Regions from separate parts of the Arthrobacter sp. BPSS-3 genome, predicted to be linked through region 1. Evidence: predicted binding sites of a transcription regulator. Region 1 holds the regulator's gene; the other holds the start of a gene.
The links. Region 1 encodes LexA, which represses DNA repair genes until DNA is damaged. Its sites were predicted from a motif close to TCGAACANNTGTTCGA; they were not measured.
Positions count from the first base shown of each region.

Region 2: the regulator LexA is predicted to act here: its motif matches at 1,776-1,791, upstream of ACFVY3_RS06050 (LysM peptidoglycan-binding domain-containing protein).

Region 1 is NZ_JBIMMV010000004.1:329,883-334,124, reverse strand. It holds gene ACFVY3_RS09010 (histidinol-phosphate transaminase) at 1-124, opposite strand, end outside; gene ACFVY3_RS09005 (LysM peptidoglycan-binding domain-containing protein) at 243-548, opposite strand; gene lexA (transcriptional repressor LexA) at 1,164-1,913, shown strand; gene ACFVY3_RS08995 (ATP-dependent DNA helicase) at 2,043-4,133, opposite strand; gene hflX (GTPase HflX) at 4,126-4,242, opposite strand, start outside.
Region 2 is NZ_JBIMMV010000003.1:51,386-55,627, reverse strand. It holds gene ACFVY3_RS06065 (hypothetical protein) at 1-64, shown strand, start outside; gene ACFVY3_RS06060 (polyprenyl synthetase family protein) at 61-1,155, shown strand; gene ACFVY3_RS06055 (Rv2175c family DNA-binding protein) at 1,305-1,658, opposite strand; gene ACFVY3_RS06050 (LysM peptidoglycan-binding domain-containing protein) at 1,919-3,328, shown strand; gene ACFVY3_RS06045 (PASTA domain-containing protein) at 3,427-4,242, shown strand, end outside.

The sequences.
Region 1 (4,242 bases):
CATGGGTGTTCTCGTTGACGTTCAGGAGAATCGGAACGTCCAGCTGGGGAGCACCATAGGGGCGCAGGCCCCGCAGGTTGGTCCGGAGGGGAAGTCGGTTGAGTCGCTCAAGCTGGTCAGTCACGTTCCCAGTTTAAGTGAGAGGACTGTCTGGCCCGAAACCGTGACCAACGATGGCCCATCCCGCGGACGGCGAATGGCCATCCCGAGGTCGGCGGACGCTCCGTCCCGGGGGATTCAGCTCAGGGGGTCGGAACGAAGAGCTGCTGGCCGGGCAGGACCGGTGCGGCGTCGAGATTGTTCAGCTGCACGATCTCGGCGACCACGTCCCGCGGATCCCGTTTCGGGTCGACGGTGCCGGCGATGGTCCACAGGGACTCCCCGGGCTGCACGGTCACGGTGACCGTCGGGGTGGTCGCCAGCGATGCCGGGGAATCGGCGGCCTTCGCCGGCGCGGTCAGGAAGCCGGCCACGGACAGCAGCAGGGCCGCGAGCAGGATCAGGGGCAGTCCGAAGAAGACGAAGCGTCCCCGCCGGGTCAGCCGCAAGGGAGCCTGGGCGGAAGAGTGGGCCCGGCGTACAGCTGACGCGCTCCCGGCGGTCGCGTAAGCGTCGGCCGGGGCCGCGAACGGAGCTACCGCCCCGGAGAAGGCCGTGGCGGTATCCGGCACGAGATACAGTGCCGGCCTTCCGGCGTCGGAAAACTGCGAACCGGCGAAAGCGCTTCTTGCTGACATGAACTGAGCCCTCCTGGACTTGTCGTTGCCGCCCGGCGTACTCCTCGTACCTGCCGCCAACCGGCTGAACCATCATTCGCTTCGAACACAAAGCCGAAGCCGGCCGTGGTTCTCCACTCGCAATCTTCGAACACATCTTCGAATCTTGCTGTTCTTTTTTTAGCACCTATGAACGAACTCTGTCGAGACTCGCTAGAACAAATGTTTGAAAAACGCCGGCGGCTGACCTATTTTTGAAGCACGGAACCGGTCCCTCGAGGGACCCGCACTCCGCACCTGCAGTCTGAAACCTGTCGAACACCCGCCAGCGGTGATCAAGAGCAGTCAAACGGCAGGCACTGACATTTTTAGGATTCGCAGCAATCGGGCCGCTTCTCTCGGTCCGCCGGCCACGGATCCGCACCACGAACGGAAGGCACGGCGACCATGGCAGCACAAGCCACCGGCGGGAGGGCAACCCGGCGCGGCGCCCAGTCTGCCCGGGCGCCCAAGAGCCTCACCGTCCGTCAGAAAAAGATCCTCGAAACCATCCAGCGGTCCGTGACGGACAACGGCTATCCGCCGTCGATGCGCGAGATCGGGGACACGGTGGGGCTGGCCAGCCTCTCCAGCGTGACCCACCAGCTCTCCCAGCTTGAGAAGCTGGGCTACCTGCGCCGGGACCCCAAGCGTCCCCGCGCCATGGAAGTCCTGATGCCGCTCACCCTGGACGAGGGGTCCACCCCGATTTCCGGCGTCGAACAGCCCCGCGGGCTGAAGGCCGTCGGCGGACTCGCGGTGTCGGAACTGGCCAGCGCCACGGACACGGCTATGGTCCCGTTTGTGGGCCGGATCGCCGCCGGTGGTCCGATCCTGGCCGACCAGGTGGTGGAGGACGTCCTCCCCCTGCCGCGCCAGCTCGTGGGCCACGGTGAGCTGTTCATGCTCAAGGTCGCGGGTGACTCCATGATCGACGCCGCGATCTGCGACGGGGACTGGGTGGTGGTGCGCCGGCAGAACGACGCCGTCAACGGCGACATCGTGGCCGCCCTCCTCGATGACGAAGCCACGGTCAAGACGTTCCGGCAGCGCGACGGCCACACCTGGCTGCTGCCGCAGAACACCCAGTATGAACCGATTCTGGGCGACCACGCCGTCATCATGGGCAAGGTCGTCTCGGTCCTCCGCTCCCTGTAGCGCGGGCAACGCCGCCGGCCAGGGACCGGCTGAACGCGCTGAACGCCCGGACCTGAGCCCCCCCACCCCGCCCGGACGCCGAGGCCTGAGCGCCACCAAACCCCGCCAAAACGTCCCTGCCCCGGGGGCCTACGACCCCTGCGCGGCTTCTTTCGCGAGCCGCTCCAGCGACGCCACGGCCACCGCCGGGTCCGTCGTGGCCCAGAACGGCGGCAGCGCGGCCCGGAGGAAGCCGCCGTAACGCTCGGTGGACAGCCGTGAGTCCAGCACCGCCACCACGCCGCGGTCCGACGTCGACCGGATCAACCGGCCCGCGCCCTGCGCCAGCCGGATCGCCGCGTGCGTGGCCGAGACGCTCATGAAGCCGTTGCCCCCGGCCTGCGCCACGGCCCGGGAGCGGGCCGTCATCAGCGGATCGTCCGGCCGCGGGAACGGGATCCGGTCGATCACCACCAGCCGGCAGGAGTTGCCGGGCACGTCAACGCCCTGCCACAGGGACATGGTGCCGAAGAGGCAGGTGTCCGGTTCGTCCGCGAACTGCTTGACCAGCGCGGTCATGGTGGATTCGCCCTGGCAGAGGATGCTGAGGCCCAGCCGCGGCCGGAGCGCGTCGGCGGCCTCCTCCGCGGCGCGCCGGGAGGAGAAGAGGCAGAGCGCGCCGCCGCCGGAGGCGCGGATCAGCTTCTCGAGCTCGTCCAGGGCCTCGGGCGCGGTCCCCCGGCCCGGTTTGGGCAGGTGCTTGGCGACGTAGAGGATGCCCTGCTTGGGGTATTCGAACGGCGACCCGACGTCGACGCCGGTCCAGCTCGGGGCGCCGGGGCCCACCAGGCCCAGCCCCCCCGCGGCCGGTTCGAAGGCCGAGCCGATGGCGAGGGTGGCCGAGGTCAGCACCACGGTGTGGTCCGCGAACAGGCCCTCCCGCAGCCGCCCGGCCACGCTGAGCGGGGCGATGTTGATCAGCACGGGCGCCGAATCGTCCGGCTGCGAGTAGCCCTGCTGCGGGTCGAAGGTGCTCTGCCGCGAGAACCACACCACCTCGCGGTTCTCGCGGGCCGCGAGCAGGCGTTCGCAGAGCTCCAGGATCACCATCAGCCGGGAGCGCGCCAGCTGCCGGCCGCCGTCGGCCGTGGTGGAGCCGTCTCCCTTGGAGTCGGAGAGCGCCGCACGGCAGGCGTCCCGGAGCTGGTCCACGCAGTCGAGCTGTTCGCTGTTCAGGCCGTTGGGCATCAGTCCGCCGGGAACCCCAGCAACGGCGAGCTCAAGGTTCGCGGCGGCGTTGTTCAGCGCGTCCACGGTGATGCCGGTGTGCTTGCGGGCGCCCGAGGCGGCGGCGTGGACCATGGCCACGGAGAGCTGGCCGGAGACAGCCCCGGTGACCCGGTCCTGGAGTTCGTGCGCCTCGTCCACCACGACGACGTCGTATTCGGGCAGCACGGCCAGGCCCTCGAAGGCGCTCACGGCCAGCATGGCGTGGTTGGTGACCACGACGTCTGCGTCCGCCGCGTCCTGGCGCGCCAGTTCGCTGAAGCATTCGGCGGCCAGCGGGCACTTCTGCGCGCCGAGGCATTCCATGGCGGTGACGGACACCTGCCGCCAGGCGCGGTCGGTCACGCCGGGGAGCAGTTCGTCGCGGTCGCCGGTGGCCGTGTCCTCGGCCCATTCCCGGAGCCGGACCACTTCCCGGCCCAGCTGCGAGGCCGGACCGCCCATGGCGGCGGCGAAATGCGGGACCGAGGTGTCCTCACCCAGGGAGAAGAGCTGGCCCTCGGCGGGTTCCTCGGACGGGAACCCACCCTCGAGCTTGTGCCGGCACACGTAGTTGGACCGGCCCTTGACCAGGGCAATCTTGACGGGCCGCTTCAGGGCAGGGGTGATGGCCTTGAGCAGCCGCGGCAGGTCCCGGCCGACGATCTGGGTCTGCAGGGCCAGGGTGGCCGTGGAGACCAGGGTTGGCTTGTCGCTGTCCAGCGAGTGGGCGATGAGCGGGATCAGGTACGCCAGGGACTTTCCGGTGCCGGTGCCGGCCTGGACCAGCAGGTGGTCGCCTGTGTCGATGGCGCGGGCCACCTGGCGGGCCATTTCGTGCTGGCCGTCACGGCTCTGCCCGCCCATCGCCGCGACAGCCCGGTCGAGGAGCTCGATCACGAGCTCCTCGCCGGTGGCGCCGCTGGGGGCCGGGCGTGCGTCGCTGTCCGCTTCCGCCACGGCCGGTTCAGTCATTGCGGACGAAGGGATCCAGCTCGGCCGCCAGGCCTTCGCGCACCATGACCACGGCGCGCGTACCGGTCTCCTCGTGGTCCAGGCTGACGATCTCCGCCTCGGTCTCGTG
Region 2 (4,242 bases), on a different contig from region 1:
CGAGGCCTCCGGGGTGTCCACCTTCACCATCGGCGCCAACGTCGCCCCCGGGTCCGTCAAGTGAGCCTGGCCGAACAACTCCGGGACGAACAGGCCGCCTACGTCGCCGCCGTGGCCGGGAAGCTCACCGAGTTCCTGACCGGGCGGGCCGCGATCATGTCAACCATCTCGCCGGACATCGACCCCCTGATGGGGTCCATCTCCAACCTGGTCACCGGCGGCAAGCGGCTCCGCGCGCTGATGTGCTACTGGGGCTGGCGGGGCGCCGGCGGGGACGCCGCGGCCACCGAGGTGATCACCGCGGGCTCGGCGCTGGAGCTGTTCCAGGCGGCGGCGCTGATCCACGACGACATCATTGACCGCTCCGACACCCGGCGCGGCGGCCCCAGCGTGCACCGCCGCTTCAGCGAGCTGCACGGCGAGCAGGGCTGGGCCCTCGATCCCGAACGCTTCGGCCACGCCGCGGCCATCCTCACCGGCGACCTGTGCCTGTCCTTCAGCGAGGAATCCTTCACCGAGATCGGCAACCGCGCCGCCGCCGGCAGCCGGGCCCGGCTCATCTTCAACCTGATGCGCGCCGAGGTCATGGCGGGCCAGTACCTGGACATCCTCGAGGAGGTCGCCGGGCCGCGCCGCGACCGGGCCGGTGCCGTCAGCCGGGCGCAGTCCATCATCCGGTTCAAGTCCGCCAAGTACTCCACTGAGCATCCGCTGGCACTGGGCGGTGCGCTGGCCGGCGCCACCGATGCCCTGCTGCGCGGGTACTCGGCCTTCGCCCTGCCGCTCGGCGAGGCCTTCCAGCTGCGCGACGACGTCCTGGGCGTGTTCGGCGACCCGGTGACCACCGGCAAGCCCGCGGGCGATGACCTCCGCGAGGGCAAGCGCACCGTTCTGGTGGCCTTCGCCCTGGAGATGGCCACCCCGGAGGAGTCCGGGTTCATCGACGCCCGGCTGGGCAGTCCCGGCCTGGGGGACGACGACGTCGAGGAGATCCGCCGGATCATCGTCGAGTGCGGGGCCCTGCAGGCTACCGAGACGCTGATCGAGGAGTTCGGCCAGGCAGCCTTCGACGCGCTGGAGTCGCTGGAACTGGACGAGCTGCCGAAGACGGCCCTGCGCCGGCTCGCCGAGGCAGCCGTCAGCCGCGCGGCCTGACGCGCGTTAGCGGCAATAACAGCGACGACAGCCGCACCGGAAACAAAAGCGGCAACAAAAAAGCGAAGGCCGTGCCCCGGGCAGAGTGACTGCCCCGGGCACGGCCTTCGCCGTTGACGCTGAAAGTGGATCCGGAAACCTGCGGTCCGCTACCAGGCCATTGTCTGGGCGCGCCGGCGGATCTCGGTCTTGCGGCCCTCCCGGAGGGCGTCGATCGGACGGCCGCGCAGGGATTCGTCCGTGGTGAACAGCCAGGTAATCAATTCCTCATCCGAATAACCGGCGTCGGAGAGGACCACAATGGTGCCCTTGAGGCTTTCCACCGCGTGGCCGTCCTGGATAAATGCCGCGGGCACGGAGCGGATGCGGCGCTCTCCAACCCGGATCGCCGCCAGCGCACGCTCGTCCAGCAGCGCATGAACCTTGGTGATGGAGACATTCAGCAGCTCGGCAACATCGGGCAGGGGCAGCCATTCGCCTACAAGGCTTTCTACATTACTCACGCGTCAAGAGTGCCATGTCGGGACGTATTGCGCCTAGTCAGCCGCGTCCCGGACGGTAATTCACCCCGCTCCGCAGCACCCGTCCACGACACACCCACAAAACGGTTTTACGGAATGTCAAACAGTTCTTGTGCTATTTCCCAATTCATGAGAGATTCACATAGATCACATTTGTAACTGGGGTATCTAGAGTCACACTGGTAACACCAGTAACACCGGCCTGACCTGCAGCGTTCGCCGCTGAGAAGAGGATCTTTCCCATGACGACGTCCCGTGCGCCGAAGCCAACCCCTAGGCCCGGCCTCCCGCTGATCGCGGCCACGACGGCGGCCCTGCCCGCCGTCGTCCTGTCTTCGCTGGCGATCGCCCAGCCGGCCGCCGCGGAATCCCGGCCGCGCGCCATCCCGGCCACCTTGGCCGCCGCCATGAAGGCCCAGGCCGCCGGGCTCACCGCCCAGGCCCTGCCGTCCGCGATTATCCCGGCCGCCGCCGTCTCCACCACCATCCCGGCGGCATTCCAGCCGGCCCAGGCGCCCGCCCCGACCGAGTACACGATTTCCCGCGGCGATACCGTCAGCGCGATCGCCGGCAAATTCGGCCTGGACACCTACCAGGTCCTGAAGCTGAACAACATGCAGCCGAACACGATCATCTACCCGGGCCAGAAGATCAAGCTCAGCGGCAACGCCGTGGCCTCCCCCCAGCCCCCCGCCGCGCCGTCGGCCCCGGCCCCCGCTCCCGCCGGCGGCCAGTCCTACACCGTGAAGTCCGGCGACACCCTCAGCGCGATCGCCGCCCGCAGCGGCGTCCAGCTCTCCGATGTCCTGAACTGGAACGGGCTGAACATGCGCTCGATTATCTACCCGGGCCAGCAGATCAAGGTGGGTGGCGGCTCCGCCCCCGCCGCCCCGGCACCGGCGGCCCCCGCCCCGGTGGCGGCCCCCGCGCCGTCCGCACCCGCGCCGGCACCGGCCCCCGCCTCCGGCTCCTACACCGTGAAGTCCGGCGACACCCTCTCCGGTATCGCGGCTAAGAACGGCGTGAAGCTCGCCGACATCCTCTCGGCGAACCGGCTGACCATGAGCAGCATCATCTACCCGGGCAACAAGCTGGTCATCCCGGGTGCGGGTTCCTCCACCACGGTCACCCCGAGCTCCAGCACGCCGCCGGCCACGGTCACGCCGCTGGTCCCGAGCACCTTCCTCGGCTTCAGCTACCCGGAGGCCGTGGTCAGCTCCGCCAACGCGAACAAGGCGATCCTGAACGCCTCGCCGGTCCCCAGCACCGCGCAGATGAAGCAGATCGTCGCGGACACCGCGCGCCGGATGGGCGTCGACCCGTCCCTGGCCATGGCCTTTGCCTTCCAGGAGTCCAGCTTCAACCAGCGCTCGGTTTCCCCCGCCAATGCCATTGGCACCATGCAGGTCATCCCGTCCTCGGGACAGTGGGCCTCGGACCTGGTGGGCCGCAAGCTGAACCTGCTGGACCCGTACGACAACGCCACGGCCGGCGTCGCCATCATCCGCCAGCTCGTCCGCACCAGCAAGGACCTGGACACCGCGATCGCCGGTTACTACCAGGGCCAGTACTCGGTGAGCAAGAACGGCATGTACGACGACACCAAGGCGTACGTGGCCTCCATCAAGCGGCTGCAGCAGCAGTTCAGCTGACCCCGGCTTCGCGCGGGGCTGAGCCCTCCGTCGCGTAACGATACGGGCCCGGATTGCATGTCAATCCGGGCCCGTTTCTGTGCAGAACGTAGGATCGAATGGTGCAGGACTACACTTCGGATGCTCTCGTCGGGACCCTCGTGGACAACCGGTACCTGGTTCGTTCCAAGCTGGCCAGGGGCGGCATGTCCACCGTCTACCTCGCCACGGACCGCCGCCTGGAGCGGGACGTGGCGCTCAAGGTCCTGCACCCGCACATGGCCGGCGACCCGCATGTCCTGGACCGCCTGGGCCGGGAGGCGAAGGCGGCGGCCCGGCTCTCCCACCCGCACGTGGTGGGCATGCTGGACCAGGGCGAGGACGGCCCGTTGGCCTACCTGGTTATGGAGTACATCAAGGGCCACACGCTCCGGGACATGCTCAAGGAACGCGGTGCCCTGACGCCGAGGCTGGCCCTGGCCTACATTGACCCCGTGGTTGAGGGCCTCGCCGCCGCGCACGCCGCCGGGCTGATCCACCGGGACGTGAAGCCGGAGAACGTCCTGATCGCTGACGACGGCCGGATCAAGATCGGCGACTTCGGCCTCGCGCGGGCCATTACGACGTCGACCAGCACCGGGGCGCTGATTGGCACGGTGGCGTACCTCTCCCCCGAGCTGGTGATGGGCCGGCAGGCTGATGCCCGCAGCGACATTTACTCCCTGGGCATCATGCTCTACGAGATGCTCACCGGCCGCCAGCCGTTCGACGGCGAGGTTCCCATCCAGGTGGCCTACCAGCATGTGAACTCCAGTGTGGGCGCGCCCTCGCTCCTGGTGCCGGGACTGGCCGGGCAAATCGATGAGCTGGTGCAGTGGTGCACCGCCAACGACCCCGACAAGCGCCCGGTGGACGGGCAGGCCCTGCTCTCCGAG